4 regions of the Streptomyces kunmingensis genome follow, and region 2 is predicted to be linked to each of the others. Evidence: riboswitches for the same ligand, from Rfam matches in the RefSeq annotation. Region 2 holds a riboswitch; each other region holds the start of a gene.

Region 1 (7,634 bases), on a different contig from region 2:
CCTGCCGGATCAGTTCCCGCTGGCGCTCGCGGCCTTCGGCGCCGCTCTCCGCGTATCCGGCGGAGACCACGATCAGTCCCTGTACGTCGCGGGCACCGCATTCGGCGACGACATCGGGTACGTCGGTCGCGGGTACGGCGACGACGGCCAGGTCCACGTGGTGGGCCGGGTCGATGTCGCGTACGCAGCGATGGGCGGGGACGCCGTCGATCTCGGTCAGGTCCGCGGGGAACGCCTTGTTGACCGCATACAGGCGACCTGTGTACCCCGCGTCCTTGAGGTTGTCGAGAACGCTGCGGCCGACCCCTCCCGGCGCCCGCCCCACGCCGATCACGGCTACGGAGCCGGGGGCGAGGAGCCGCTGCACGGAGCGGGCCTCGGCGCGCTGCTCCCGGGCGCGCTGCACCGCGAGGGAGGCCTCGGTGGGCTCCAGGCCGAACTCCAGACGGACCACGCCGTCCTCGAAGCTGCGCTTCTGTGTGTACCCGGCGTCCGTGAACACCTTGATCATCTTGGTGTTGGCGGGCAGCACCTCGGCGGCGAACCGGCGGATGCCGCGCTCCCGGGCGACGGCGGCGATGTGCTCGAGAAGAGCGGACGCCACGCCTCGCCCCTGATGGGCGTCCTGGACGAGGAAGGCGACCTCGGCCTCGTCGGCGGGCGCGGAGGCGGGCCGTCCGTGCGGATCGATCCGGTCGTAGCGGACGGTCGCGATGAACTCGCCGCCGACCGTGGCGGCGAGGCCGACGCGGTCCACGTAGTCGTGATGGGTGAAGCGGTGGACGTCTTTGTCGGACAGGCGTGGGTAGGGCGCGAAGAAGCGGTAGTACTTCGACTCGTCCGAGACCTGTTCGTAGAAGCTGGTCAGGCGCTCGGCGTCCGCGGTGGTGATCGGCCTGATCCGGGCGGTGCCGCCGTCGCGCAGCACCACGTCGGCCTCCCAGTGGGCGGGGTAGGCGTGCCGGTCCGACGGGGTCTCCATGCCGCAAGGGTAGAGCCGGGCGCCGACAGTCGTACGGGTCGCGTCCCGCGCGCGTGGGAGGCAGGCTATGGAAGGCCGCGGGGCGGTGCGTTCTCGGGACTCGGGTCCACGTCGAGCGCCGTGCCACGGTATGTGAGAATGGTCTAGACAACTTTGAGACACCTGAAGGGCAGCATCACATGGCTGAGCGCCGCGTCAACGTCGGCTGGGCCGAGGGCCTTCACGCCCGCCCCGCCTCCATCTTCGTCCGCGCGGCCACGGCTGCCGGCGTCCCCGTGACGATCGCCAAGGCCGACGGCAACCCCGTCAACGCCGCCTCCATGCTCGCGGTGCTCGGTCTGGGCGCCCAGGGTGGCGAGGAGATCGTCCTGGCTTCCGACGCCGAGGGTGCGGACGCCGCGCTCGACCGTCTGGCGAAGCTGGTCTCCGAGGGTCTCGACGAGCTTCCCGAGACCGTCTGACCCAATTCGTTCCGACGGAGCCGCGCGTTTCCCTCAGGGGGCGCGCGGCTTCGTCGTTTCCAGCTCCGGGGCAATCAATTCTCCGCGACGCATTCACGGAGCGACTGATTCACGCAGCGCCCCATTCACCGAGCGCTCCATTCACCGAGCGACCCTTCACGAAATTCCGCAACACTTCCCGAAGCTCTTTGTATACGGGGCTTTTGTTAATGCCGGAGCCCTGCCGTGTTTACGGCATGTTGCGAAGTCCTCACACGATCGCCCGCGCGCGGGACCCGCAGCCGGTGGGCCGCCACGGCGCGCTCGGCGTGCAGCACGGTCAGGGCGCGGGCCCGCTCGGCGTCACCGCGCGCCACCGCGTCCACGATGGCGCCGTGCTCGGCCCAGGACTCGGCCGGCCTGGCCGGGGACTCGACGGCGTACATCCAGGCGATCTTGTGCCGGAGCTGGGTGAGCAGGGTGATCAGTCCGGGGCTGCCGGAGGCCTGCGCGAGGGTCTCGTGGAACCAGCCGCCCAGGGAGCGCAGATCCTCGTACTGGCCCCGACCGGCGCGCTCCTGACCCATCCTGACCAGGCCCCGCAGGACTTTGAGGTGGGCCTCGGTGCGGCGCTGCGCGGCGCGCGCGGCGCTCAGCGGCTCGAGCAGCATCCGGACCTCCAGGAGGTCGGCGGCCTCTTGACCGGTGGGCTCCGCCACGCACGCGCCCGCGTGCCGGCGCGTGACGACGAAGCCCTCGGCCTCCAGGGTGCGCAGCGCCTCGCGGACCGGCACGCGCGAGACTCCGTAGCGGCGCGCGAGCACTTCCTCGGTGAGCCTGCCGCCGCGCTCGTAGACACCCGCGACGATGTCGTCGCGGATCGCCGTGCATACCGAATGCGCGGGAATGCGCATGACCCGACCTCCGCCTTAATCCCCGCGATACGCGGTCGATCGACGCTTGTGCAAGCGCATAACACCCCTTGACCGCGCCTGCCCGGTGACTCTATTCCACCGTCCCCGAATTTCCGACGCCGGACCGGAATCCATGGATATTTTTTGGCCAGGAACGCCTTGCGCACGCGAAAGCCCCGGCTCGTTCGAGCCGGGGCTTTCGCGTGGTGCCTTGGAGGCGTCAGACGTTCACGCCGTGCGAGCGCAGGTACGCGACGGGGTCCATGTCCGAGCCGTAGTCGGGGCTCGTGCGGGCCTCGAAGTGAAGGTGCGGGCCCGTGACGTTGCCGGTGGCGCCGGAGAGGGCGATCTGCTGGCCGGGGGTGACGGCCTGGCCGACGGAGACGCCGATGGACGAGAGGTGACCGTACTGGGTGTACGTGCCGTCGTTCATCTTGATCACGATGTTGTTGCCGTACGCGCCGCCCCAGCCGGCCTCGACGACGGTGCCGGAGCCCACGGCGTGCACGGAAGTGCCGCTCGCCGCATGGAAGTCGATGCCGGTGTGGCTGCCGGAGGACCACAGGCCGCTACTCGCCTTGTAGGCGGTGGAGACGTAGGAGCCGGAGATCGGCGCCACGAAGCTGTTGAGGAGGCGCTTGCGCTCGGCCTCGCGGGCGGCGCGCTCCTTCTCCTCACGCTCCTTGGCGGCCTTCGCCTCGGCCTCGCGCTTGGCTTCCTCGGCCCGCTTCTTGGCCTCGGCCTCGGCCTCGGCCTTGGCGGCGGCCGCGTCGGCGGCCTTCTTCTGGGCGGTGGCCTGCGCCTCGATCTGGGCGGCCAGGGAGTCGCCGATGGCGATGGCCTGGGTCAGGCCGTTCTGGTCGGCGGCCGCGGTGTCCGCGGCGAGGGCGGGGGCGGCGAGGCCCCCGATGACACCGGTCGTGGTGAGCGCCGCGACACCCGCAACCTGTGCGGTGGTACGCGTGAGACGACTCGGACGACGGTGCTTCCCGGTGGCACGGGTGAACGCCATGCGGTGGCTGGTCCTTTCCTTCCCTCTCGCCTACCGGGTTAGCTGACGGGTTCGGAGCAGGAAGGTCTCCTACGGACTCCCTCCCCGTACGGGAAGAGTGTCCGATTCACCCCAGGGACTGCGGTGGGTCCCCGGCTCCCCTGGCTCGCGCCATGGGGGACTCGGCGATGACTGTCCGGTGTCGCGGGCGCGACGCATGTCTGGCGGACAGCCGGACCGACGCTAAGCGGGACATCTTTAGTACGACAAACGGATCCCGGCTTTTGTAGCGCATGCCACAGAGCAGACGGGCAACCTCCGTGCCAAATCGGACATTTGTGATCGATGGCCGATCACGGACGGACGTGAGCGGCGCCACGAAGCCCCGGGGCCGTGGTGGCCTCCGGGGCTTCGTGTGACGTACGGGACCGGGAGTCAGCCCGCGACGACGGTCACCTCGCCGATGCCGAGGGCCTTGACGGGCTCCTCGATCTGCGCGGCGTCGCCCACCAGGATCGTCACCAGCCGGTCCGCCGGGAAGGCGCTCACGACGGCCGCGGTGGCCTCCACGGTGCCCGTCTCGGCGAGCTGCCGGTACAGCCGGGCCTGGAAGTCGTCCGGCAGGTGCTGCTCGACCTGGTCCGCGAGGGTGCCCGCGACGGCGGCCGCGGTCTCGTACTTAAGCGGCGCCACGCCCACCAGGTTCTGCACGGCCGTGTCCCGTTCGGCGTCCGTGAGGCCGCCTTCGGCCAGCGTACGCAGCACCTTCCAGAGGTCCTCGAGCGCGGGCCCGGTGTTCGGGGTGTCCACGGAGCCGCTGATGGCGAGCATCGCGGCGCCCGTCCCGTCGGGCGCGGACCGCAGCACCTGGGCGAAGGACCGCACACCGTAGGTGTAGCCCTTCTCCTCGCGCAGGACACGGTCCAGACGCGAGGTGAGCGTGCCGCCGAGGCAGTACGTGCCGAGGATCTGCGCGGCCCATACGCGGTCGTGCCGGTCGGGGCCGATCCGGCCGATGAGGAGCTGCGTCTGGACCGCTCCCGGGCGGTCCACGACGATGACGCGGCCGGTGTCGTCGGCGGTGACCGGCGGGACCGGGCGGGGCTCCGCCGTGTTGCCGGTCCAGGCGCCGAGCGTGTCCGCTAGGAGGGCGTCGAGGTCGGTGCCGGTCAGATCGCCCACCACGACGACCGTGCCGGTGGCGGGGCGTACGTGCTTCTCGTAGAAGGCGCGTACGGCCGCCGCGTCGATGGCGGAGACGGTCTCCTCGGTGCCCTGCCGCGGGCGCGACATGCGCGAGTCGGCCGGGAAGAGCTGCTTGGAGAGCTCCTTGGCGGCGCGCCGGGCCGGGTTGGCGCTCTCGTGCGGGATCTCGTCCAGGCGGTTGCGGACGAGGCGCTCGATCTCGCTGTCCGCGAAGGCGGGTGCCCGCAGGGCGTCGGCCAGCAGGGCGAGGCCCTTGGGGAGGCGGGAGACCGGCACTTCGAGGGAGACGCGGACGCCGGGGTGGTCGGCGTGCGCGTCCAACGTGGCGCCGCAGCGCTCCAGTTCCGCCGCGAACTCCTCCGCGGAGTGCTTGTCGGTGCCCTCGTTGAAGGCACGCGCCATGATCGTGGCGACGCCGTCGAGCCCCGCCGGTTCGGCCTCCAGCGGCGCGTCGAGGTTGATCTCCACGGCCACGACCTGCTGGCCGGGACGGTGACAGCGCAGCACGGTCAGGCCGTTGGCCAGCTCACCGCGCTCGGGGGCGGGGAACGCCCACGGCTTGGCCGTGCCCGCCTGGGGCCGGGGGTGGAAGTCCATGGTCGCGAGCTGCTCGGTCACCGGCCCGCCTCCTCGTCGCTCGGGTCGCTCTCGTCATCGGTGTCGGCGGGGGCCGTGGGCTCGTACACGAGGACCGAGCGGTTGTCGGGGCGCAGACGCGCCTTGGCCACCTCCTGGACCTCGTCGGCGGTCACGGCGAGGACGCGCTGGACGGCGGTCAGGGCGAGCTGCGGGTCGCCGAACAGCACCGCGTAGCGGCACAGTTCGTCGGCGCGGCCCGCCACGGTGCTGAGCCGGTCCAGCCACTCGCGCTCCAACTGGGCCTGGGCGCGCTCCATCTCCTCGGGCGTCGGGCCCTCCTCGGCGAACCGGGCGAGCTCCTCGTCGACGGCGGCCTCGATGACGGGCACCTCGACGTCTCCGGAGGTCTTCACGTCGAGCCAGCCGAGGGAGGGCGCGCCGGCCAGGCGCAGCAGGCCGAAGCCCGCGGCCACCGCGGTGCGGTCACGGCGCACGAGGCGGTTGTAGAGCCGCGACGACTCGCCGCCGCCGAGGACCGTCAGGGCCAGGTCTGCGGCGTCGCACGCGCGCGTGCCGTCCTCGGGGAGCCGGTAGGCCGCCATGAGGGCGCGCGCCGGGACCTCCTCCTCGACGACCTCGCGGAGCTCTCCGCCGATCACGTCGGGCAGGGAGCCGTCGCGCGGCGCGGGCTTGCCGTCGTGGCCGGCGATCGAGCCGAAGTACTTCTCGACCCAGGCGAGCGTCTCCTGGGGGTCGATGTCGCCCACGATGGAGAGCACGGCGTTGTTGGGCGCGTAGTAGGTGCGGAAGAAGCTCCGCGCGTCCTCCAGGGTGGCCGCGTCCAGGTCGGCCATGGAGCCGATGGGCGTGTGGTGGTACGGGTGGCCCTCCGGGTACATGAGGGCCGTCAGCTTCTCGAACGCGGTGCCGTAGGGGACGTTGTCGTAGCGCTGACGGCGCTCGTTCTTGACGACGTCCCGCTGGTTCTCCATCGACTCCTCGTCGAGGGCCGCCAGCAGGGAGCCCATACGGTCGGCCTCCAGCCACAGCGCGAGCTCCAGCTGGTGGGCGGGCATGGTCTCGAAGTAATTCGTGCGTTCGAAGCTCGTCGTGCCGTTGAGCGAGCCGCCGGCACCCTGGACGAGCTCGAAGTGACCGTTGCCGTGCACCTGCTTCGAGCCCTGGAACATCAGGTGCTCGAAAAGGTGAGCCAGGCCCGTACGGCCCTTGACCTCGTGGCGCGAGCCGACGTCGTACCAGAGGCAGACCGCCGCGACCGGGGTCAGGTGATCCTCGGAGAGCACTACACGCAGGCCGTTGGCCAGCCGGTGCTCGGTCGCTTTCAGGCCGCCGGAGCCGGCCTCGGCGGTGGCCGTGTGACCCATGGGCATGTACGTCCCTTCGATCGCGGGGGAACGGAGAACATCGGAAATACTGGGAACGCTGAGAAACTCTGAGTACGCGGACAACACTCTGAACGCGTACAACACTGTGAACACAAAACTGCTGCCAGTCCTGCCACTGTATGCAAGCGTGCAGGCCCCTGGCGAAGTTCCCGTCCGGGCTACGCCGTGAGCGAGCACGACGGCCCCTCGGCGGGCCGCCGGCCACCCGCTTCGGACGGGTCGCGATCAGCGTTGTCAGTGGGGCGGTCCACAATGGTCCGCGACAGTTCCCGTAGATGTTGGTGAAGGAGCCGCAGCAGCGATGGCCCGCCGCAGCACGAAGACCCCGCCGCCCGACGATTTCGAGGAGAGGATCCTCGACATCGATGTGGTCGACGAAATGCAGGGCTCCTACCTGGAGTACGCGTACTCGGTCATCTACTCGCGCGCCCTGCCCGACGCACGAGACGGGATGAAGCCCGTCCACCGTCGGATCGTCTACCAGATGAACGAGATGGGCTTGCGCCCCGACCGCGGCTATGTGAAGTGCGCCCGCGTCGTCGGCGAGGTCATGGGTAAGTTGCACCCCCATGGCGACGCGTCGATCTACGACGCCCTGGTGCGCCTGGCCCAGCCGTTCTCGATGCGCGTACCGCTGGTGGACGGGCACGGGAACTTCGGTTCACTGGGCAACGACGACCGCCCGGCCGCCATGAGGTACACCGAGTGCCGGATGGATCCGGCGGCGAGCCTGATGACGGAGTCGATCGAAGAGAACACGGTCGACTTCGCGCCGAACTACGACGGGCAGGAGCAGGAGCCCCTCGTCCTCCCAGCGGCGTACCCGAACCTGCTGGTGAACGGCGCGTCGGGGATCGCGGTCGGTATGGCGACCAACATGGCGCCGCACAACCTGGGCGAAGTGATCGCCGCGGCGCGGCACTTGATCAGGCACCCGGGCGCCGACCTCGAGACGCTCATGAGGTTCGTACCGGGGCCCGACCTGCCCACGGGCGGCCGGATCGTCGGCCTGTCCGGCATCAAGGACGCGTACGAGTCCGGCCGTGGCACCTTCAAGATCCGTGCGACGGTCTCGGTGGACACCGTGACGGCGCGCCGCAAGGGCCTCGTCGTCAC
Region 2 (7,634 bases):
CGGCCACCGGCCGGGGGCGGCCGCTCGTCGTCTCTTCGAGCGAGACGAGCCGGCCGAGCTTGTGACCGCTCGCCTTCGCGTACTGGACGGCCTTCTCGTGCGCGTCGGCGTACGCGGCCGCCCGGGCCGCGGACCGCAGCCGGCCGGGGTCGGCGATGTCGAAGACGACGGAGTCGATCCGCACGTCGTCGCCGGTCGCGTCCGCGATCGCCTGGATGAGCGCGCCGGTCCGGTCCAGGTCGCGGACCTTGACGGTGAAGGACTGGGTGGCCCGGTAGCCGGCGACCCGGGTGGCCGCGCCCGGCTCGGGGCCGGTCTCGTAGACGGCCGACGTCGCGAGGCTCTCCGTACGGATGTCCCGGTCGGCGACGCCCGCCTCGCGCACGGCGGCGAGCAGCGCGTCCGCCGCGCGGCTCTGCGCCGCCAGGGCGTCCTTCGCGGTGGGCCCGTTCGCCTCGACGCCCGCCGTGACGATCGCCATGTCGGGTTCGGCAGTGGCGCGGCCCTCGCCGGTGACGGTCAGGGTCGCGGGCTTCGGCGCCGCGGCGGCGGCCGCGTGCGGCGCCGCCTGGGCGGCTACGGCGGGTACGGCCGGCAGTACGAGGGCGAGCAGGGCGCCGGCGAGCACGGCGCTGCGGCGGGAGCGTACGGACATGGGATCGGGGTCCTTCCCGGTCGGGCCCGCCGACGCGGCGGGCGGCCGACATCCCAGCACCCGCACCCGGCCAGGCGAGGCACGCCACTCCGCCCGTCACCCCTAAGAGAACCCGCAGTACCTCTGGAAGGTGACCAGGAGGCGCAAGGAGAGTGGCTCGGCCTCCGGAAGGCGGCTAGGAAGCGGATTCCAGGTGCATCTTGATGAGGTGCGGGTCCACGAAGCCCTTCGCCTGCACGCGGTCCCCGGAGGACTCGCCGCGCAGCCGCCGCCCGATCCACGGCACCAGGAACTCCCGCGCCCAGTGGATGTCGTCGCGCCGCACCTCGAACGTGCCGCGCGGCGGCAGGAGCGGCCAGGCCTGCTCGGGGTCGGCGGGGACGTCGATGCCGAGCGCCTGTCCCGCGCGCAGGGCGACCCGGGTGTGGCCCTCCGCGGACAGGTGGAGCCGGTCCTCGTCCCAGGCCCGGCGGTCCTGGATGGACCTGAGGGACCACAGGTCGAGCATCGCGCAGCCGTGCCGGTCGGCGATGGCCCGCACATGCATGTTGTACGTGGCGATCTTGCCGCGCAGATGCTTGAGGACGGCCACGTCGCGGGTGTCGAAGCCGGTGGCCACCATGACGGTGCCGGCGGCCTCGGCGAGGCGTGCCACGGCCTTCTCGAAGCGTTCGGCCACGTCGTCCGGGTCGGTGCCGGGCCGGATGATGTCGTTGCCGCCGGCGACCAGGGTCACCAGGTCGGGGGCGAGTTCGACGGCGCGCGGGACCTGGTCCTCGACGATCTGGTCGAGGAGTTTGCCGCGCACGGCGAGGTTCGCGTACTGGAAGGTGTCCTCGGCCACGCGGTCGTCCAAGAGGACGGCGAGCCGGTCGGCCCACCCCACGAAACTGCCGTCGGGCCCGGGGTCCCCGACGCCTTCGGTGAAGCTGTCCCCCACCGCCGCGTAGGACCGAATCGTGCCGATGCTGAGTGATCTCGATTCGTTTGCCACGACCACACATCTTTCACCTTGAGGTGTGACCTACGCCAACGTAACCACGGGTTGACGAGCGGTGAGAAAACGCACTCGGCCCCCGGGGAATAACCCCGGGGGCCGAGTGGATCGCGCGAGACGCACGCGGTGCGGGTGGCTCAGATGCTGACGCCGTGCTCGCGCAGGTAGGTCAGCGGGTCGATGTCGGAGCCGTAGTCCGGCGAGGTACGGATCTCGAAGTGCAGGTGCGGCCCGGTGACGTTGCCGGTCGCGCCGGACAGGCCGATCTGCTGGCCGGCGGTGACGGTCTGCCCGGCCGAGACACCGATCGAGGACAGGTGGGCGTACTGCGAGTAGTCGCCGTCGGCGTGCTTGATGACGACCTCGTTGCCGTAGCTGCCGTCCCAGCCGGCGGAGACGACCGTGCCGTCGCCGACGGCCTTGACGGTGGTGCCGGTGGAGACCACGAAGTCCGTGCCGGTGTGGTAGCCGCTCGACCAGGAGGAACCGGAGGCGTGGTACGCGGTGCCGACGGAGCCGTCGACGGGCTTCACGTAGTCCGCGGTGCCCGTGCCGGTGCTGTCGCCGGTGCTCGACGCGGTGGTGGAGGCGGTCTTCGCGGCGCCGTCCAGCGTGAGCTTCATGCCGGGCTGGATGAGTCCGGCGTCGGAGCCGACGACGCTCTTGTTGGCCTCGTACAGCTTCTTCCAGCCGCCGTCGACGTCCTGCGCCTCGGCGATTCTCGAGAGCGTGTCACCGGCCTTGACCGTGTACGTCTTCGCGTCGGTCGAGGCGGCGTCGCCGGTCGCCGCGTGGGCGCCGGTGGCGCCGATGAGCGGCAGGGCGAGCGCGGCCCCGCCGGCCGAGGCCACGGCGGCGGCGCGAGTGATGCGCTGGGTCTTCGAACGGCGGTGCTTTCCCTTTGCGGGCATGGCGCTTTTCCTCTCCGTCGCCTACGAGGTGAGCTGTCGGGTTCGGGCTGGAGCTGCCCGGCCGCGCCCGGTTCACGGACACGGCTTCACCCCTAGCCGCATGGGGAATTCCCGCGGCGTACTGCCTGTGGGTCCCCCGCTCCTGCCGTCACGGGTCGTTGTTCGGAATCCGGGCGGCGGCAGGACTAGGCGTTCCGTCCGGATGGAGTGGTGACAGTAAGCCGACGAGAAAGGCGGCGACAAATGTCGAATTCACCGACGAGGCCGCTTTCTTGATCGACTGAGAGTTCCCTGTGTCACCCTGCGTCGATGTCCGCGCTTTGCCAGCGCCTTACCTTCTGGAATTCCCGAGGAAGAAATCCGGGACGGCCGCCACGGACGGTCACGAATATGAGCCTGCTCACGCGAACCGCACAATCCCCTTTGATAAATGGATAGTTAATACCAAAGCGGATAGAACGGACAGATAGTTGCCCCGGGAACCCATGTCGTATCGTCAGACGCGCGCCCGCAGACGCGCGCCCACCGACGAGCAACGCCGGTGACCCGACCGGGAGGAGCCCCCGTGACGCAGCACGCCCCGTCCACCGAGCCGGAGCTGTCCGGAGTGCGCAACTTCCGTGATGTCGGTGGCCTTCCGACCGTGGACGGCCGGCGCGTGCGTCCGGGTGTGCTCTACCGCAGCGGCCATCTCGCCCACGCCACGGCCGAGGACGCCGCGTTCCTCGCGGGCCTCGGCCTGCACACCGTCTTCGACTTCCGCAACGCCGCCGACCAGCGGCTCGAGGGCGCCGACGTCGAGCTGCCCGGGGTGCGCAACGTGAACCTGCCGCTCTCCGACCCGGCGGACGGCGCCGAGTTCTGGCAGATGGTCCGCGACGGCGACATAGAGCAGCTGCGCACCCTGCTGTCCGAGGGCCGCGCGGCGAACCGCATGATCACGTCGTACCGCACGATCATCTCCCAGCGCACCGCAGAGCACAGCCGCGTCCTGCACGCCCTCGCCGAGGAGAGCGTGCCCGCGCTGATGCACTGCGCGGCGGGCAAGGACCGGGCGGGCCTGTCGATCGCGGTGACGCTGCTCGCCGTCGGCGTGGAGCGCGAGGCCATCGAGGCCGACTACCTGGAGTCGAACGCCAAGCACCGCCGCTACAAGGTGCGCCGCAGCGCCACGTCGGGCGACGCCTACTCCCCCGAGGTCATGGAGCTGCTCAGCCCGCTCTTCGACGCCCGCGCCGCGTATCTGCACGCCGCCTTCGAGACCATCGACCAGACCTGGGGCACCACGGACCGCTACTTCGAGGAAGGCCTGCGCTTCAGCGCGGCCGACCGCGAGCGGCTGCGCGAGCGGCTCCTCGACTGACTCCCCGACGGACCCGGGTCACTGGCCGCCACCCAGCGTGAACAGCATGTAGATGAAGGCCGCGAGGGCGTGTCCCGCGAAGACGTAGACCAGGACCCGCACCCAGATGCCGCGCGGCAGCTTGTCCTCGATGTCCCGGCGGCGTGCGGGCCGTGCTTCGGCTTCGGTGGTGTGCTCGGTCGCGTCGCTCATGGTCAGACCTCCCGGATCGGGCCGGCCGCCGGGCCGAGACACAGCGCGGCGGTCGGACTCTGCAGCAGGGTGTGTACGAAGAGGAGCTCGGCCCCGCCCCGGTCCGCGGCGGCGATCCGGTGCGGGGTGAGCGAGTCGAAGTGCGCGCTGTCCCCGGGGTCGAGTCGGTGGGACGTGTCCCCGAGGCGCAGCCGCAGCCGTCCCTCGAGGGCGTAGAGCCACTCCTCGCCCGGGTGCACGCGCACGATGTCGCCCTGTGATCCGTACGGCACGTGGACCCGCAGGGCCTGCATGCCGCGGCCGGCGGAACCGGCCTGGAAGTACGTCCAGCCGCCTGCCTCGGTCGCCTCCATGGCGCCGCCCCTGATCACGGCGTCACGGTCGGCGGGGGTCTCGCCCAGGAGTTCGGAGACGGTCGTACTGTAGATACGGGCGAGCGCGAGCAGCATCGGCAGCGACGGCTGGCGCTGTCCGGTCTCCAGCCGCGACAGATGCGCCGGCGACAGACCGGCGGAGCGGGCCGCGACCTCGAGGGTGAGGGCGGCGCGACGGCGCAGGGCACGCAGCTGGGGCGCGACGGCGGGCAGCTCCGAGGGGACCGGAGCCTCCTCCGGGAGGGCAGGGCTCATACACTTGATTACGCCAGAGCCCTGCCTCGCAGGCAAATTTCTTGCCTCCGAGGCAAAGCCCGCTCAGGCACCGCCCCGGCGAACGGTGAGGGCGCGGGTCAGCGGTTGGCGACCGCCTGCTTGATCAGTGTCCTGCCGAAGTCCCACATCAGCCCGCCACCGCTGTGCGCGTCGTCCATCACGGCGGTGAACGCCTCCACGAACCGGTCGACGTCGGCCTCGTCCACGACCAGGGGCGGGATCAGCTTGATGACTTCGAGGTGATCGCCGGAGACCTGCGTGAGGATCCGGTGCTTCTGCAGCAGCGGCACGACCACCATCTGCGCGAACAGCCCCTTGCGCGCGGCCTGAAGCATGGCCCAACGACTGCGCAGCTTCAGCGACTTGGGCCTGCCGAACTCGATGCCGATCATCAGGCCGCGCCCGCGGACGTCGCTCAGCAGCTCGTAGCGGTCGACGAGCGCGGTGAGGCGGGCCGTCATCAGCTCGCCCATGGCCCGGGCGTTCGCGACGGTCTCCTCGTCCTCCATGACGTTCAGGACGGCGAGTCCGGCGGCCATGGCCTGGGCGTTGGCCCCGAAGCTCGCCGAGTGGACGAGGACGCGGTCCATGGACGAGTAGACCTTCTTGAAGATCCAGTCCTTTCCGATCGTCGCCCCGACCGGCACATATCCGCCGGACAGCGCCTTGGCGACGCAGACGAGGTCCGGCTCGACACCTTCCTCGTGCTGGTAGGCGTAGAAGTCGCCGGTGCGGCCGAGGCCGGTCTGCACCTCGTCCGCGATGAGCAGCGCCTTGTGCCCCCGCAGGAGTTCCTGCGCGGCCCGCAGATAGCCGGGCGGCGCCTCGTGCACGCCCTTGCCCTGGATCGGCTCGACGATGAGCCCGGCGACATCGCCCTTCTTCAACTCCCGTGCCAGCGCGTCGAGATCGCCGAGAGGGACGGCCGTGTCGGGCAGCAGCGGCGCGAATCCGTCGCGGAATCCGTCCTCGCCGTTGACCGAGAGCGAGCCGGTGGTCAGACCGTGGAAGGCGTGCGCGCAGTACAGGACGCGCGGCTTTCCCGTGGCGTACCGGGCGAACTTCAGCGCGGTCTCCACCGCCTCCGTCCCGCTGTTGCCGAAGAACACGCGGTCCAGGTGCGGGCTGTGCGTCAGCAGCTTCTCGGCGAGCAGTCCCGGCAGCGGCTGGCAGTCGAATCGGGTCAGGTCCGCGAGGGAGGCGTCGAGGACGTCGTGCAGCGCCTTGCGGACGACGGGGTGGTGGCGCCCGAGTCCCATCACGCCGAAGCCGGCGAGCATGTCCAGGTAGTCGTTGCCCTCCGCGTCCCAGAAGTGCGCACCCTCGGCCCGCTCGTACACCTTGTCGAAGCCGATGGTGTGGAGCATCTTCGGCAGCTGGTGGTTGAGGTACTTGGTGTGCAGCTCGTACCGTTCGGCGCCGCGCTCGGCCAGCAGCTTGCCGAGGTCGAACTCCTTGCTCATACGTCGTTCTCCTTGCCGACCTTTTCGGATGCGCTGGCTTTGGTGCCGGCTTTGATACTTGCTTCGGTACTTTCTTTGATACTGGCTTCTGCGCCGGCTTTCGCCTTCAGGCTCGTACTGATCCGGCCCGCGATCTCCACCGGCGTCAGTCCGATGTCGGCGAGCACCTCGGCCCGTTTCGCGTGTCCCAGGAACTGCTCGGGTATGCCGAACCGCCGTACGGGCACGTCGACTTCGGCCTCGCCGAGCGCCAGGGCGACGGCCGAACCGACGCCCGCGGCCCGGCTGTTGTCCTCGACGACCGCGACGAGCTCGTGCGCGGCCGCCAGTGGCGCGAGGCCGGGGTCGACCGGCTTGACCCAACGCGGGTCGACGACCGTGCAGTTGACGCCCCGCGCCTCGAGGAGTTCGGCGGCCTGGAGGCAGACGGGCGCCATGACGCCGACGGACACGAGCAGGACGCGGGGCGCGTCCGCGCGGTGCAGTACGTCGAGGCCGCCGATCCGGTCGACCGCGGGAACCGGCACCCCCACGGACTCCTTGGGGAAGCGCAGCATGGTCGGCGCGTCGTCGACGGCGACGGCTTCCCGCAGCTGCGCCCGGAGCTGTTCGGCGTCGCGCGGGGCGGCGATCCGCAGGCCCGGCACGACCTGGAGCACGGACAGGTCCCACATGCCGTTGTGCGAGGCGCCGTCGACGCCGGTCACCCCGGCCCGGTCGAGCACAAAGGTCACCCCACAGTTGTGCAGCGCGACATCCATCAGGAGCTGGTCGAAGGCCCGGTTGAGGAAGGTGGCGTAGACGGCGACGACCGGGTGCAGGCCGCCCGTCGCGAGGCCCGCGGCGGAGACTGCGGCGTGCTGCTCGGCGATCCCGACGTCCCAGACCCGGTCCGGGAACTCCTGCGCGAACCTGGTCAGGCCCACCGGGTGCAGCATGGCCGCGGTGATCGCGACGACGTCTTCGCGCTCCCGCCCGATCGCCGCGATCTCGTCCCCGAACACCGACGTCCAGGACGGCCCGTTGGACGGAGCGAGCGGCTCGCACGTCAGCGGGTCCATCACCCCCACGGTGTGGAAGCGGTCGGCCTCGTCGGCGAGCGCGGGCTCGTACCCCCGCCCCTTCTCGGTCAGGCAGTGCACGAGGACCGGGCCGTGGAAGCGCTTGGCCCGGCGCAGCGCGGACTCCATCGCGCCCACGTCGTGCCCGTCGATCGGCCCTACGTACTTCAGGCCGAGGTCCTCGAACATGCCCTGCGGGGCGAACGCGTCCTTGAAGCCCTTCTTGGCGCCGTGCAGGGACTCGTACACCGTGTGCCCGACCACGGGTGTGCGCAGCAGTACGTCCTTGCCCCAGGCCAGCACCTTCTCGTAGCTGTCCGTCGTGCGCAGGGTGGCGAGGTG
Region 3 (7,634 bases), on a different contig from region 2:
CGGAGAAGGGCCTGTTCGCCGCGGTCGGCGGGCTGACCATGGCCAACATCTTCATCGCGGTGCTCTGGACCTGAGCGAAGGCGGGCCGAGGGACCTGACCGCCCCGGTCGCCACGACGAGCCAGACCGTCGCCGCGATCCACAGCAGCACCTGCCCCGGCGCCTTGAGCCAGGGCGTCTCCACGGCGGTGGCCACCGTCAGCGTCGCCACCGCCGTCATCCCCATCGGGAACACCGTCGACCAGCGCCGCACGTCGTACGTGAACCGCGGCTCCAGCACCTCCGCCACCGCGAGCACCACGTACCAGGCCACGTCCAGCGTCAGCAGCACCCCGCACATGTCGCGCAGCACCCCGGTGACATCGGAGTTCCAGAGGTCGCCGGCCCGCCCCGCCAGCACCAGCTTCGCCGCGGCGAGCGCCGAGATGGCCAGCGCCCCGCCCGCGACCCAGTGGTCCCCGGCGCCCGTGAGCACCTGCCGCCGGTCGAAGCGGGCGAACGCCGCCACGTACATCACGAGCCCGAACCAGAACACCACCACCGCCGCGTAGCCGAGCCACCGCACGCCCACGGCCGCCGACAGTGTCGCCCCGAGCACGGCGAGCCCCTGCGTGGCCACGCACGCGAGGAACACCGCCCCGGGCATCCGCCGCTTCCAGTGCCGTACGACGGCGACGAGCAGCCCCGGCCAGGCGAGCGCGGCGATCACCAGCAGCGCCGAGGCGAGCCACTGCCGGCCGAGCAGCGAGAACCGGGTGCCGAGCACACACGTCGCCGCGACGGCGGTCAGCGCGGGCGGGGAGATCGCCTCGTGCCGCCAGCGGCTGCGGTCGTGCATGAGGCGGAGCGTGAAGTCGGCCGCCAGAAGCACCCAGAGTGCGACGGCGAGCACCAGGAGGATGCCGGACAGGACGTCGTGGCCGGTCAGACGGAACCCGACCGAGACGATGCCGGTCGCCATCACGGCGGCGCCCGCGGCAGGCGGGAACCGGGACCCGAAGGGCCGCGGGGTCACGTTCGGACGGGAGTGCTGCACCGCCCGAACGTAACCACGACCGGCGTCAGGCGGGGCGCACCACGCTGTGGATCGAGCCGGTGCCGTCGTAGTAGATGGATTCCTCGCGGACGTAAGCGCCCGGCTTCGGCGCGTGGATCATCATGCCGTCGCCGAGGTAGAGACCGACGTGGCTGATGTCGTCGTAGAAGAACACCAGGTCACCGGGTTGTATGGCGGAGAGCGAGACGGTCGTGCCGAACTCCACCTGGTCCCAGGTGGTGCGCGGCAGAGTGATGCCGGCCGCCTTCCACGCCGCCTGCGTGAGCCCCGAGCAGTCGTAGGAGTCCGGGCCCGTGGCGCCCCACACGTACGGTTTGCCCTCCTGGGACTTGGCGAACGCGAGCGCCTTCGCGGCCTTGGCGGCGTAGCCGGAAGAACTGCCGGACGGCGTGCCGGAAGAGCCGCCGGACGAACCGGAACCCGAGCTCTCCTGCTGCGCCGCCTCCTCGGCCGCCTGCCGCTTCTTCTCCTCCTCGGCCTTCTGCTTCTCGGCGAGCTCCGCGGCCTTCTTGCGGGCCGCCTCTTCCTTCTTCTTCTCGATCGCCGCGAGCCGCTGCTTCTCCTCGGCGGTCAGCTTGGACAGCAGTTCACGCGCGTCGGAGAGCTTCGTCTGCACGCTCTGCTTCGAGGTGCTCAGCTCGGTCTGCGAGGAGGTGAGCTGCTGCAGGTTCTCCTGAGCCTCGGTGCGCTTCTTCGCGGTGGTGAGCTGCTGCTCCTGGTAGTTGTCGACGGCCTTCTTCTGGTCGGCCGTCATCCGGCTCATCAGCCGGTTCTGCGCGAAGTAGTCCTCGGGATCGTCCGCGAGGAACATCGTCGCGGTATCGCTGATCCCGCCCGTGCGGTACTGCTGGGCGGCGAACCGGCCCAGCTCCTGGCGGGCCGAGTTCATCTTCTCGGTGCGCTGCGCGATGTCGTCGAGCAGCTTGTCGACCTGCTTCTTCTTGCTGTCGGTCTGCTCCTTGGCGGAGTTGTACTTCTGCGTGGCGACCTCGGCCTGCCGGTACAGACTGTCGACTTTCTTCTGTACCTCCTCGAGGCTCGGCCGCTGCGGCTGCGCGGGCGCTGCCTGGGCCGTCTGCGAGAGGAGGGCGACCGAGGTGAGGGCGGCGGTCGTGATCCCGACCGCGGGAGTGGTGCGAAGGCCGCCGGTCATCCGGGACCGGATGCGCGGCTTGCGGTGCGACGCCAAGGAGGCGACTCCTTCCGTGGTCCGCCTACCGGGTTAGCTGTCGGGTTCGGGCGTACGGAAGGCTGCCCTACGGTCGACTGCCCGGCGCTGCGGGCCGTCGAGGCGATTCACCCCAAGGTCGGTTGGGTCCCCGGTTCCCTGCCTCGCGGCGTACGGGACTCAGCGGGGGCTGCCCGCTCGCCGCGGTGCTCGCGGTCGTGGGGACGGACTGCCCGCGCAGCACGGTAGCCAACTCGTGTTGCTGCTGTGAAGGTTGATGTTCGAAATGCCCGATACATTTTCGTGACCTTGGCTACTCCGCAGCCACTCCGGCGGCGCCTTCACCGTACTGTCATGCGGTCGTCACTGTGTGCGACCGCTTTGTCGTACGGGTTCGAGTACCGCCCTGACCTGCGCGTACGGGCTTTGTTGTGGAGGCGGGAGCGGCGTGTCAGTGGGGCGCCCTAAACTCGTAAGGCGATGAGCAGCCTCTTTGACGACAGCTTCCTGGCGGGCCTCCAGAACCGGACCGAGGAGCCCCCGCCGCCGCCCGACAGTGAGCACGAAGGACCGGCGCCGGAGCCGATCCCGGACGACCTGTTCGGCGGGAAGTTCGACGTGCCCCCGGCCAGGGACGCGTACTACCGTGACGGCGCGCCCCGGCCTGCCCTGGACCCGGCGGCCCTGCTCGACGGGCTGAACGAGAACCAGAGAGCGGCCGTCGCGCACGGTGGCTCCCCGCTGCTCATCGTCGCCGGTGCCGGCTCCGGAAAGACCCGCGTCCTCACCCACCGCATCGCCTACCTCCTCGCCGAGCGCGGCGTGCACCCCGGCCAGATCCTCGCGATCACCTTCACGAACAAGGCCGCGGGCGAGATGAAGGAGCGCGTCGAGGCCCTCGTCGGACCGCGCGCGAACGCCATGTGGGTGTCCACCTTCCACAGCGCCTGCGTGCGCATCCTGCGCCGCGAGTCGAAGAAGCTCGGCTTCACGTCGTCGTTCTCGATCTACGACGCCGCCGACAGCAAGCGCCTCATGGCCCTGGTCTGCCGCGACCTCGACCTGGACCCCAAGAAGTTCCCGCCGAAGTCCTTCAGCGCCAAGATCTCGAACCTGAAGAACGAGCTGATCGACGAGGAGGACTTCGCGAAGACGGCCGCCGACGGGTTCGAGAAGTCCGTCGCCCAGGCCTACGCGATGTACCAGTCGCGGCTGCGCGAGGCCAACGCCCTCGACTTCGACGACCTGATCATGACGACGGTGAACCTGCTGCGCGCGTTCCCCGACGTCGCCGAGCACTACCGCCGCCGCTTCCGGCACGTCCTCGTCGACGAGTACCAGGACACCAACCACGCGCAGTACGCGCTCGTGCGCGAGCTCGTCGGGCCGGCCCGGGACGCCGAGGGCAACGACGCCGATCCGGCCGAGCTGTGCGTCGTCGGTGACGCCGACCAGTCGATCTACGCGTTCCGCGGCGCCACGATCCGCAACATCCTCCAGTTCGAGGAGGACTACACGGACGCGACGACGATCCTCCTGGAGCAGAACTACCGCTCCACGCAGACGATCCTCAGCGCCGCCAACGCGGTCATCGAGCGCAACGAGTCGCGCCGTCCGAAGAACCTGTGGACGAACGCGGGCACCGGCTCCCAGATCACCGGCTACGTCGCGGACACCGAGCACGACGAGGCCCAGTTCGTCGCCGAGGAGATCGACCGGCTCACGGACGCGGGCGAGGCGAAGGCCGGCGACGTCGCCGTCTTCTACCGGACGAACGCGCAGTCCCGTGTCTTCGAAGAGATCTTCATCCGCGTCGGCCTGCCCTACAAGGTCGTCGGCGGCGTCCGCTTCTACGAGCGCAAGGAGGTCAGGGACGTCCTCGCCTATCTGCGCGTGCTGGCGAACCCCGAGGACTCCGTCCCCCTGCGCCGCATTCTGAACGTGCCGAAGCGCGGCATCGGCGACCGCGCCGAAGCCATGATCGACGCCCTCTCCCAGCGCGAGAAGATCTCCTTCCCGCAGGCCCTGCGCCGCGTCGACGAGGCGTACGGCATGGCGGCCCGCTCCACGAACGCGGTGAAGCGGTTCAACACCCTCATGGAAGATCTGCGGACCATCGTGGAGTCGGGCGCCGGACCGGCCACGGTCCTCGAGGCCGTCCTCGAACGCACCGGGTACCTCGCCGAGTTGCAGTCCTCCACCGACCCGCAGGACGAGACCCGGATCGAGAACCTTCAGGAACTCGCCGCCGTGGCCCTGGAGTTCGAGCAGGAATCCGCCCAGGGTGCGGAGGGTGCAGAGAGTGCGGACGCGGAAGGTGAGGGTACGGCGAGCAGCGGTGATCTGTCCGCGTTCCTGGAGCGCGTCGCGCTCGTCGCCGACTCCGACCAGATCCCCGACGAGGAGGACGACGGCAGCGGCGTCATCACCCTGATGACTCTGCACACCGCCAAGGGCCTCGAATTCCCCGTGGTCTTCCTGACCGGCATGGAGGACGGCGTCTTCCCGCACATGCGCTCCCTGGGACAGACCAAGGAACTGGAGGAGGAGCGCCGCCTCGCCTACGTCGGCATCACGCGCGCGCGGGAGCGGCTGTACCTGACCCGCTCGTCCATGCGCAGCGCCTGGGGACAGCCCTCCTACAACCCGCCGTCCCGCTTCCTGGAAGAGATCCCGGACACGCATCTGGAGTGGAAGCGCAAGGGCGGCTCCGCGCCCGCGCCCTCCACCAAGGGCATCGGCGGCGGCATCGCCGCCTCGCTGTCCTCGTCCCGCTCCCGTACGACACCCGCGTTCGCCACACGCCGCGCCAACGAGAAGCCCGTGGTGTCCGTCGCCGTCGGCGACCGCGTCACGCACGACCAGTTCGGCCTCGGCACGGTGGTGGGCGTGAGCGGATCGGGCGGGAACGCGGAGGCGACGATCGACTTCGGCGACCCGAAGCCGAAGCGGTTGCTGCTGCGGTATGCGCCGGTGGAGAAGCTGTAGTCAGAAGTCGTAGCCCGCGCTCGGAGGGTCCAGGCCCTCCGAGGAGAGGCTCTACGACGGGTCGAGGCCGTGGCTGCGCAGCCACGGCAGCGGGTCGATCGCCGAACCGCCGCCGGGTCGTACCTCGAAGTGCAGGTGCGGCCCGGTCGAGTTGCCCGAGTTGCCCGAGTGCGCGATCACGTCACCGGCCTTCACCGGTCCGCTCATCACCGTGTGCGAGGACAGGTGGCAGTACCACGTCTCGGTACCGTCCTTGGCGGTGACTATCGCCATGTTCCCGTACGCGCTGTTCCACTGCGTCCGCACGGTCCCGTCCGTCGCCGCCATCACCTCGGTCCCGTACGAGACGGGGAAGTCGATGCCGCTGTGCACGGACATCCAGTTGATGCCGGCCTGACCGTAGTAGGCGCTCAGCCCGTGCCGCTTCACCGGCAGCGCGAACTTGGGGCGCAGCGCCTCCTTGCGCGCGGCCTCATCGGCGGCCTTCTTGCGGTCGGCCTCCTGCTTCGCCTTCAGGTCGATCCGCTCCTGTGTGCGGCTCGCCCGGTCGGCGAAGTCACCCGCGTCCGCGGACAGATCCTTCAGCTGCGTGTCCAGCTTGTTGTTGGCAACGGAAGGTTTCACCGCGGTCGCGTCCGGCGCCGACATCGCCTGCGTCTCCCTGCCCTCGTCGTCGCCGCCGAAGGTGCCCACGGACGCCGCCGCGATCCCGGCCACCCCGACCACACATGCCGAAGGCACGGCGACGGTCAGCAGCGCGGAGCGCTTGGCGGGGGTGCGGCGGCGGGAGCGGGTGCCTCGGGGGGCCGGGGCGGGGGCGGGGGTGGAGGAGGAGGCGAGGGGGGCGAACTCTGGGGTTTCGGCGTCGGGTTCGGGCGCGGGTTCGGGTTCGGGTTCGTGCTCGTGTTCTTCGTGGACCTGGGGGTATTCGGCGGGGCTGTACTGCTCCGGCACGTAGTCGTGCACGGCTGTCCCGTCGGAGTTCCACGCCGTGGCGTCGTACGCGCCTGTGTCGTAGGGCGTCGTCCCGAAGACCGGAGTCTCGAAGGTCTGCGTCTCGAAGCTTTGCGTCTCGAAGCTTTGTGTCGCGAAGGTCTGTGTCGCGAAGGTCTGGGCTTCGGGGGGCTGCGTCCCGTAAGTCTGCGGGTCGTATGTCTGCGGGTCGTATGTCTGCGCGGGCCATTGGCCGGTGTGCTGCTGGTCGTAACCCGCGGAGTCCGCCGCCCACATGGCGGTCGTGTCGTACGTGCCCGTGTCGTACGCGCCCATCGCGTAGGCACCGGTGTCGTACGTGCCCGTGTCGTAGGCGCCCGTGTCGTACGTGGGCATGGTGTACGGCGACGTGTCGTACTGCTGCGGGGGCTGCGTGGACCACTGGCCCGTGTCGTACGAACCCGTGTCGTAAGAAGCCGTGTTGTAGGAACCCGTTTCGTGGGCACCCGTGGCGTACGCGTCGCCGCCCGGCATGTCACCGAAGAGCGGGTCGGTGGCGAAGCCGGTCGTGGAGTAACCGTCGTGCGCCGCGTGATGCGCGGTCCCCGACGGATGACGGTCGTTCACCAACTTCTCTTTCGCCTCGACAACAGGGGCTGCCAGAGCAGTGCGGCGACTGTACCCGGCAGTACGAGCGCACGACAATCTTCGGCAGGTTTCATGCCCCGCAGAATCGGGCAATCAGCCGCCTTTCGGTGAACTGTGGGCACAGCTTTGGCGCTGAGTTCGAGGTGCGTTCGACGATTCGCCGGATTTGCCCGACGCTGCGAGCGTGGCCTTCACGCCACCGTCAGACCGCCGACCGAGTCGGCGGCGTGTGCTCCCTCCCTCGTCGGGTCGGCGTCGAGCGCCTGACGGATGCCCGTCGCGACAGCGGGATGCACCGGAAGCGCCAGATGTCCGATGCCCGTCACCCGCACGTTCTGCGCGAGCAGATCCGCGTGGTCGACACACGCCGTCTCCAGCGGCACCATCAACTGGTCCAGATCGCTCCAGAAACTCACGAACCGCGTACGGCAACCGGGCGCCGGCCTCTTCAACTCCTCCACCACCGACGATCCCGGGCGCATCTGCCGCACGATCGGATGCGCGTCCGCCAGCGGCGCGACCCGCGTGCCCGCATGCGGGGTGCCGAGCGTGACGAGCATCCGCACCCGCTGGTCCCCGCCCAGGCACTGCACGTAATAACGCGCGATCAGCCCGCCCAGACTGTGCCCCACGATGTCGATCCGCTCCTGGCCCGTCCGCTCGCACAACTCCTCGACGTGCCGCCCCAGCAGAGCCGCCGCGGTCCTTATGTCGCAGGTCAGCGGCGAATAGTTGAGGCTCTCGATCTGCTGCCTGCCGTGCTGCGCCAGAGACCTGCGCAGCAGGACGAAGATCGAACGGTTGTCGATGAAGCCGTGCAGCAGCAGTACCGGGGGCTTCT
Region 4 (7,634 bases), on a different contig from region 2:
GCCGCTGGCCGAGGTGGTGCCGTTGTCGTCGCCGTTGGCGAGCGCCTGCGGCGCGGCCGCGGCGGAGATGCCGATGACGGACACGGCGACTGCGGCTGCAGTCATTGCCTTCTTGAGCATTTTTTCTGTTCCTTTTCTGACAGGCACCGGTTACTGCGAAAGGAACAACTCCCCGGGATCGCGATGGTTCCGCAGGTTCACCCGTTGCGCCGAGAGTCTTATTATCCGCACGGCGCGCAGTTCCCCATCCGAGTGAATTCGGGCAACCAAACAAGGTCGCGTGTAGTTGGTACGGATGCTCTCGGAAACAACTGAAGGGGAATCCCACATGATGAAGAAGGCTGTGGCGGCTGCCGCCGTCACCGCGTCTCTCGTCGGCATCTCCGCCGCGGCCGCGCCCCAGGCGCTCGCCAACGGGGACGACAGCCCGACGACCTCGTTCAGCGGCAACCACTCGTCGCAGGCGTTCGGCAACTCGGCCACGTACGGCAACATGAGCCCGCAGATGGCGCTCATCCAGGGTTCCCTGAACAAGCCCTGCATCGGCCTGCCCGCCAAGGCCAACATCCAGAACATCGTGGGCCTCGTCAACGTCGGCCTCCAGGACATCCCGATCCTGTCGGCCCCGCAGAACCAGCAGTGTGTCGAGAACTCGACGCAGGCGAAGGGCGACGAGCCGCTGTCGCACATCCTGGACGACATCCCGGTTCTCTCCTCCAACGGCACCGGCAACGACTGATCCGTATGCCGCACGCGTTGGGCCGCCGTATTCGGCGGCCCAACTGCGCTTTACGAGTGCGCGTATAGCTCTCAGGTATTAGCCCGAATGGGTCAGGGTCCGCAACCGTCGTAATTCTGACCAGTTGTCTAACCGTAGCTCCGTCAACGGAGTACGGTAATGAAGGGAATTCGCATGAAGAAGCTGTGGGCAACCGCAACGATCGTCGCTTCCATCGCCGGCCTGTCGGCGGTGGCTGCTCCCCAGGCCCTGGCCATCGGTGACGACAGCGGCACCACCTCGGCCAGCGGCAACGGGGCCCAGGAGGCGTTCGGCAACTCCTCCGCCGACGGGGACCAGAGTCCGCAGCTCACCCTGGTCCAGGGCACGCTGAACGAGCTCTGTGTCGGTCTGCCGGTCAAGGCGAACGTCCAGAACATCGTGGGTCTGGTCAACGTCGGCGTCCAGGACATCCCGATCCTGTCGGCCCCGCAGAACCAGCAGTGCGCGGAGAACTCGACGCAGGCCAAGGAGGACGAGCCGCTGTCGCACGTGCTGGACGACATCTCGGCCCTGTCGGCCAACGGTGTGCAGAACGGCTGACACGCTTGACACACCTGAGGGGCGGCTGCGTCAGGCAGCCGCCCCTCAGGCGTGTCCGGGTATGTGGTGCGGGTGTCGCTACGCGCCGACCAGGTTGGTGACCGGCGCCACCAGGTCCGTGACCTGGTGCAGCTCGCTCAGCTTGTTCAGCTGGTTGAGGCCCTGGATCTGTTCGGCGGTGTGCGGCACCTTGTCGCGCTGCGCGGCCGGGATGGCCATGGTGGAGACCGCGTCCAGCGTCGCGGTGGGGGAGATGGTGTTGCCGGACGTGTCGGCCTGGGCGACCGGGGCGGCGATCGCGGTGGCGCCGACAGCGAGCAGGACAGCGGTGATGGCTCGTCGAGTTGAGGTCATGTCCTCTTAACGCCAGTCGGAAGGCGCCGGACACGGCCGCGATTGGCATTCGTCGTCCCTGATGGCGTAGTGTTGCATTCACCGACGCGGGGTGGAGCAGCTCGGTAGCTCGCTGGGCTCATAACCCAGAGGTCGCAGGTTCAAATCCTGTCCCCGCTACTGAAGGCCGAGGCCGGAATCTTTCGAGATTCCGGCCTCGGTCTGTTTATGGGCCCTGACCCGGACGGAGCAGTAACGCTCGCCTCCGGCTCCCGCCCCGGGAACCCTTGGACAGACGCCGGAATCCGGGCGCGGACTGTGGCAGGAGACGAGTGGTGGGGCAGCGAGGAGGGCGGCACAGACACGGAGCGGACGCCGTCGGCACGCGCGCCTTCCTCCGGGTGCTGCCCCTGCTGCTGATCATCGGCGGCGCGGTCTACGAGTACTGCACACCGTCCGGATTCGCCGGTTCACCCCTGTTCAGCGCGGCGCCCCTGGTCGTCGCCCCGTTCTTCTCGCTGGGCAGCACGATCGCGGCCGGAGCGGCGTCGATCGCCGCCATCGTCGCCGTGCATCTCAGGTACACGGCCTTCCACACCGGCGTCTATACGGAGATGGCCACCGTGGCCACCGTGTGCGTGCTGGCCTGCTTCATCAACCGGATCAAGCGCCGCAGCGACGAGCAGCTCGCGTCCGCGCGGCAGATCGCGGAGGCGGCCCAGCTCGCCGTGCTGCCGGAGCCGGCCGGGCGGATCGGCGGTCTGGCGATCGCGGCCCGGTACGAGGCGGCGCAGGCCGACGCGTTCATCGGCGGCGACCTGTACGCGGTGCAGGACACACCGCACGGGGTGCGGATAGTCGTCGGGGACGTACGCGGGAAGGGCATGGGCGCGGTCGCCGCCGTGGCCGTCGTCATCGGCGCCTTTCGGGAGGCCGCCGAGCAGGAGGACAGTCTGGAGGCGGTCGCCCAGCGGCTGGAGCGGGCGCTGGCCCGGGAGGGCTCCCGGCGGCGCGGCATCGACGACTTCGAGGGCTTCACCACCGCCGTGCTCGCCGAGATCCCGCACGGCGGCCGGCTCCTGCGCATCCTCAACCGCGGCCACCCCGAGCCGGTCGTGCTGCTCGGCGACGGCACGGTCCAGGTGATCACGCCCGCGGAGGCGGCGCTGCCGCTCGGCCTGGGCGAGCTCGGGTCCTGGCCGGACCGGGCCACCGAGGCGGAGTTCCCGCCCGCGGCGACGCTCCTGCTCTACACCGACGGGCTCTCCGAGGCACGGGACGCGAAGGGCGTCTTCTACGATCCCGCGGCCCGGCTCGTGGGCCGGATCTTCCCGGGGCCCGATGAGCTGCTCGCCGCGCTGGCCGAAGAGGTACGCCTGCACACCGGGGACGGCGCCACCGACGACATGGCGCTGCTCGCCGTGCGGCGTCCTTGATCAACCTCACGAGGGGTGACCGGACGACCCCTCTTCGCATAACAATTGACACTACGTCAGAAACTGATGGGTTTGAAGCGCGTCAAAAACGACGGGCAACTCGCCCGATTCCGCCCGGTAGTGCCCCGTTAAGTCCAGGCCAAGAACGTGAACGATCAACGGGAACAGCTTGGAATTACTATCGGCTGTCTATTAACGTTCGATAACGCAGCGCGGTCGTCCCAGCCGTCACAAGCGACGGCTCCGTGCGCACACGCTTAATCCCGCAAGGGAGCCGGGGAACCACCAACTTGGGGTGAATCAGGCATAGTTCCGTCGCTTTTCGGGCGTCGGACCGTGCTCGTAGGAGACCTTCCTGCTCCGAACCCGTCAGCTAACCCGGTAGGCGAGAAGGAAGGAAAGGAGAGCGCCCCCGTGGCGTCGAACCGTCCTGCCCCCGAGTTCCCCGGATTCTCCGCCGACCCCGCCCCAGGCGGGTCCGGTGTCGAGCAGGGGACCTGGGAGGAGTGGAATCCCACCGAGGAATCCGTCCGTCCCGTCCGCGGCAGGCACCGCGTGGCCCGGCAGCGCGGCGGACTCGCGCGCAGCTCCACGGTCCTCGGCGTCGGCGTGATCGCCGCCGTCGGCGCGGGCGGCATCGCCACCGCGCAGGGCGGCAAGCCCCCGGTCCACATCTCCATGCCCGACCTCTCGGCGGTCAAGGACTCGCTGCCCGAGGCCAAGTCGCTGCCCGGCGTGGGCGCGCTCATGTCCGACACCGCCGACTCCTCGTCCGGCGCCACCGAGGCCGCCCCGCTCACCTCCATGGGCAACGGCCGGTCGGGCGCGGGCGAAGCGCTGCGGTCGCGCATCATGCAGCAGGCCGAGGCGCAGCAGGACGCCGCCGACGCCAGGACGCAGGCCGCGGCCGAGGAGGCCGCCGCCCAGAAGGCCGCCGCGGAAGCCGCGGCGAAGCAGGAGAAGGCCGAGGCCAAGGCCGCCGCCGAGAAGAAGAAGGCGGAGGAGGAGGCCAAGAAGAAGGCCGAGGCCGAGCGCCTGGCCAAGCTGGCCAAGAGCTACAAGCTCCCCGTCACCTCGTACACGCTCACCGGCACCTTCGGCCAGCCCGGATCCCTGTGGTCCTCCGGCTACCACACGGGCCTGGACTTCGCGGCCTCCACCGGTACGCCGATCTACGCCGTCCACGGCGGCACCATCACCGAGGCCGGCTGGGCGGGCGCGTACGGCTACCGCACGATCCTCACCCTCGACGACGGCACCGAGCTGTGGTTCTGCCACCAGTCCTCGCTGAACGTCAGCGTCGGCCAGAAGGTCAGCACCGGCGACGTCATAGGCCGCGTCGGCGCCACCGGCAACGTCACGGGGGACCACCTCCACATGGAGGTCCACCCCGGCGGTGCCGCCACCGGCGTCGACCCGGCGGCCTGGCTGCGCGACAAGGGCCTCACCCCCTGAGAGCCCGGCCCTCGAACGCCTCCCGCCCCTACGGAACACCTCGTACCGTGGGGGCGTAGAACTGAGGGCATGACTTCTTCCCCCTCACTGCGCAAGCTCGGCTCCTCCGACCTCGAGGTCTTCCCGCTCGCCCTCGGGGGCAACGTGTTCGGGTGGACCGCCGACGAGGCCGCCTCGTTCGCGGTGCTCGACGCCTACACCGCCGGGGGCGGCAACTTCATCGACACGGCGGACTCGTACTCGGCCTGGGTCGAGGGCAACCACGGCGGGGAGTCGGAGACCGTCATCGGCAAGTGGCTCAAGGCCCGCGGCAACCGCGACGACCTGGTCATCGCCACCAAGGTGGCCCGCCACCCCGACTTCAAGGGCCTGCGCGCCGCCAACATCAAGGCCGCCGCCGACGCCTCCCTCACGCGCCTGGGCACCGACCACATCGACCTGTACTACACGCACTTCGACGACGACGAGACGATCCCCGTCGAGGAGATCATCGGCGCGCTCGACGACCTCGTGAAGGCGGGCAAGGTGCGCAACATCGCCGCGTCGAACATCTCGCCCGAGCGTCTCCAGGAGTCCCTCGACGTCTCCGACCGCGAGGGCCTCGCCCGCTACGTCGCCATCCAGCCGCACTACAACCTCGTCTCGCGCTCCACCTACGAGGGCGCCCGGCAGGACATCGCCTCGCGCGCAGGGCTCGCCGCCGTCCCGTACTACGCGCTCGCCTCCGGCTTCCTGACCGGCAAGTACCGGCCGGGCGTCACGGTCGACGGCGCGCGGGCCGGGGGCGCGTCCAAGCACCTTCAGACCGAGCGCGGCCAGAAGGTGCTGACCGCCCTCGACGAGATCGCGCAGGCCCGCGGCGCCGAGGTCGCCACGGTCGCCCTCGCCTGGCTCGCCGGGCAGCCCACCGTGGCGGCGCCGATCGCGTCCGCGCGCACGGTGGAACAGCTTCCGGCGCTGCTCGCGGTGGCGGACCTGACCCTGACGGACGAGGAGCTCGGCCGCCTCACGGCCGCGTCCGCCTGAGCCTTGTCAGTAGCGGTACGGGTTGTACGCGGGAACGTGCGGCATCGGCCCCGCGTACACCGGTGGCCGCCACATGGGGGCGGCGACCTGGGAGGCGTACGCGAGCGCGGGACGTGCGTGATGGCGCCGCTCCCACAGCGCTTCGAGCAACTCGCGCTCCCGTACGACGAAATCGGCGCCGGCCCGGCCCTTGCGGCCGCGGTGCCTGAGCAGCGCGAGCGACGTCGCGTACGCCTCGTACTCGGTGACCGCCGCCTCCGCCTCCTTGCCGCCGTAGTACGCGGCGTACTCCCGGGCGAGGCGGCGTGCCTTGAGCGAGCCGAGGGCGAACGGGTCGGGCGGCGCGAGCCACCCGGCCACGACATACGCGGACAGCTCGGCCCGCACGGTGCGCAGCTCGCGATGGCGTACGTACACGGCGAGCCAGGTCAGCAGGCCGAACGCCGGCACCATGAACGCCGCGTACACCGCGAAGAAGCCGTACTCGCCGAAGGACGACGAGCCGTTCCAGAACGCGTGCATGCCCATCGCCGCGAGCAGCCCGGCGAGCGGCAGCAGGACGCGGCGGGCCCGGCCGCGGTCGGGTGCGATGACCGCGGCGACGCCGAAGCCGATCCCGGTGAGCACCGTGAACAGCGGGTGCGCGAACGGCGACATCACGATCCGCACGAAGAAGGTCGCCGCCGTCACCGAGGTGAGGCCGGGTCCGGTGCCGGTCAGCTGATCGGTGCCGAAGGCGTTGCCGAGATACAGGATGTTCTCGGTGAACGCGAAGCCGGTCGCGGTGACTCCGGCGATCACCACACCGTCGACGATGCCGGTGAAGTCCCGTCTGCGGAACAGGAAGACGAGCAGCACGGCCGCGGCCTTGGCGGACTCCTCGACGACGGGCGCTATGACGGTGGCGCCGAGGGTGTCGGCGCCGGTCGGGTCGGCGGTGGCGGTCTCTATCCACCGCGTCGCGAAACTGTTCGCGACGATCGCTATCAGGGCTGCCGCGCAGGCGCCCCAGGCGAAGGAGAAGAGCAGGTTCCGCCAGGGCCCGGGCTGCACCCGGTCCAGCCAGCGGAACGCGGATATCAGCAGCGGCACGGGCAGCACGGCCAGGCCGAGCCCGACCAGGAACCCCTCGGTACCGGTCTGCTCCCGCACCAGCGCCAGGATGACGGCGCCGGACACCGCGAGGAGCGTGGCGAGCGCCGTGACCCTGACCCCCTTCCGCTCCCACCAGCGCGGATGCGGGACCGCGCCGGTCGGCTGTGTGCCGGGGGCGTGGTCCTGCGGGGGCGGGCAGCCGGGGTACGAAGCCACTCATTGACCCTAACGAGGGATGCGCGGCGCCGCGACGGGGCCGGACTCTTGGGCCGATCCTCGACCGTGACCCGCTACCGGCGCCGGAACAGCAGATCGTGCACCACATGCCCCTTGTCCAGGCCCTGACCCTCGAACCGGGTCAGCGGACGGAACGCGGGGCGTGGCGCGTAGCCGCCGTCCGGCCGCGTGTTCTCGTAGTCGGGGTGGGCGGTGAGCACCTCGAGCATCTGCTCCGCGTACTCCTCCCAGTCCGTCGCGCAGTGCACCAGCGCGCCGGGCTTGAGCGGGCCGGCCACCTGGGACAGGAACTCGGGCTGGATCAGCCGCCGCTTGTTGTGCCGCTTCTTCGGCCAGGGGTCGGGGAAATAGACGCGCAGCCCGTCGAGGCAGGCGTCGGGGAGCATCGCGCGCAGCAGGATGATCGCGTCGCCGTTGGCCACCCGTACGTTGGTCATGCCGCCGCGCTCGGCGAGGCCCAGCAGATTGCCCTGGCCCGGGGTGTGCACGTCGACCGCGAGGATCCCGGTCGACGGGTCGTCCGCCGCCATCTGCGCCGTGGCCTCGCCCATGCCGAAGCCGATCTCCAGGACGACCCGGTCGACGCCCGGGAACATCTCGGCGAGATCGAGGACGCGCTGCCCGTCGATGTCGAGGCCCCACTTCGGCCACAGCCGCTGCAACGCGTCGGCCTGCGAGGTGGTGACCCGGCTGCGGCGCGGCTGGAAGCTGCGGATCCGCCGCTCGAAGTG

Evidence for each region. A riboswitch is a leader RNA that binds a small molecule or an ion and turns the genes downstream of it on or off. The one in region 2 is predicted to bind cyclic di-AMP.
Region 1: another riboswitch for cyclic di-AMP. It lies ahead of ABD366_RS30375 (M23 family metallopeptidase); the one in region 2 lies ahead of ABD366_RS10440 (M23 family metallopeptidase).
Region 3: another riboswitch for cyclic di-AMP. It lies ahead of ABD366_RS28130 (C40 family peptidase); the one in region 2 lies ahead of ABD366_RS10440 (M23 family metallopeptidase).
Region 4: another riboswitch for cyclic di-AMP. It lies ahead of ABD366_RS42755 (M23 family metallopeptidase); the one in region 2 lies ahead of ABD366_RS10440 (M23 family metallopeptidase).

Annotation. Positions count from the first base shown of each region.
Region 1 is NZ_BAAATS010000027.1:460,857-468,490, forward strand. Features, by position in the region: gene ABD366_RS30360 (bifunctional acetate--CoA ligase family protein/GNAT family N-acetyltransferase) at 1-982, opposite strand, end outside; gene ABD366_RS30365 (HPr family phosphocarrier protein) at 1,162-1,443, shown strand; gene ABD366_RS30370 (GntR family transcriptional regulator) at 1,650-2,336, opposite strand; gene ABD366_RS30375 (M23 family metallopeptidase) at 2,557-3,348, opposite strand; cyclic di-AMP (ydaO/yuaA leader) riboswitch at 3,361-3,525, opposite strand; gene ABD366_RS30380 (M16 family metallopeptidase) at 3,763-5,130, opposite strand; gene ABD366_RS30385 (M16 family metallopeptidase) at 5,148-6,503, opposite strand; gene ABD366_RS30390 (DNA gyrase/topoisomerase IV subunit A) at 6,820-7,634, shown strand, end outside.
Region 2 is NZ_BAAATS010000006.1:489,827-497,460, forward strand. Features, by position in the region: gene ABD366_RS10430 (SIMPL domain-containing protein) at 1-655, opposite strand, end outside; gene ABD366_RS10435 (SGNH/GDSL hydrolase family protein) at 831-1,649, opposite strand; gene ABD366_RS10440 (M23 family metallopeptidase) at 1,790-2,563, opposite strand; cyclic di-AMP (ydaO/yuaA leader) riboswitch at 2,567-2,731, opposite strand; gene ABD366_RS10445 (tyrosine-protein phosphatase) at 3,129-3,926, shown strand; gene ABD366_RS10450 (DUF6126 family protein) at 3,945-4,118, opposite strand; gene ABD366_RS10455 (helix-turn-helix domain-containing protein) at 4,121-4,747, opposite strand; gene ABD366_RS10460 (aspartate aminotransferase family protein) at 4,846-6,231, opposite strand; gene dxs (1-deoxy-D-xylulose-5-phosphate synthase) at 6,228-7,634, opposite strand, start outside.
Region 3 is NZ_BAAATS010000025.1:45,013-52,646, forward strand. Features, by position in the region: gene ABD366_RS28120 (hypothetical protein) at 1-74, shown strand, start outside; gene ABD366_RS28125 (tellurite resistance/C4-dicarboxylate transporter family protein) at 52-1,035, opposite strand; gene ABD366_RS28130 (C40 family peptidase) at 1,061-2,245, opposite strand; cyclic di-AMP (ydaO/yuaA leader) riboswitch at 2,253-2,420, opposite strand; gene pcrA (DNA helicase PcrA) at 2,705-5,212, shown strand; gene ABD366_RS43550 (M23 family metallopeptidase) at 5,264-5,860, opposite strand; gene ABD366_RS43555 (pentapeptide repeat-containing protein) at 5,769-6,395, opposite strand; gene ABD366_RS28145 (lipase family alpha/beta hydrolase) at 6,985-7,634, opposite strand, start outside.
Region 4 is NZ_BAAATS010000072.1:15,623-23,256, reverse strand. Features, by position in the region: gene ABD366_RS42785 (rodlin) at 1-120, opposite strand, end outside; gene ABD366_RS42780 (rodlin) at 329-739, shown strand; gene ABD366_RS42775 (rodlin) at 914-1,321, shown strand; gene ABD366_RS42770 (hypothetical protein) at 1,400-1,675, opposite strand; tRNA gene ABD366_RS42765 (tRNA-Met) at 1,761-1,834, shown strand; gene ABD366_RS42760 (PP2C family protein-serine/threonine phosphatase) at 1,990-3,090, shown strand; cyclic di-AMP (ydaO/yuaA leader) riboswitch at 3,335-3,493, shown strand; gene ABD366_RS42755 (M23 family metallopeptidase) at 3,505-4,545, shown strand; gene ABD366_RS42750 (aldo/keto reductase) at 4,615-5,571, shown strand; gene ABD366_RS42745 (PrsW family intramembrane metalloprotease) at 5,578-6,882, opposite strand; gene trmB (tRNA (guanosine(46)-N7)-methyltransferase TrmB) at 6,957-7,634, opposite strand, start outside.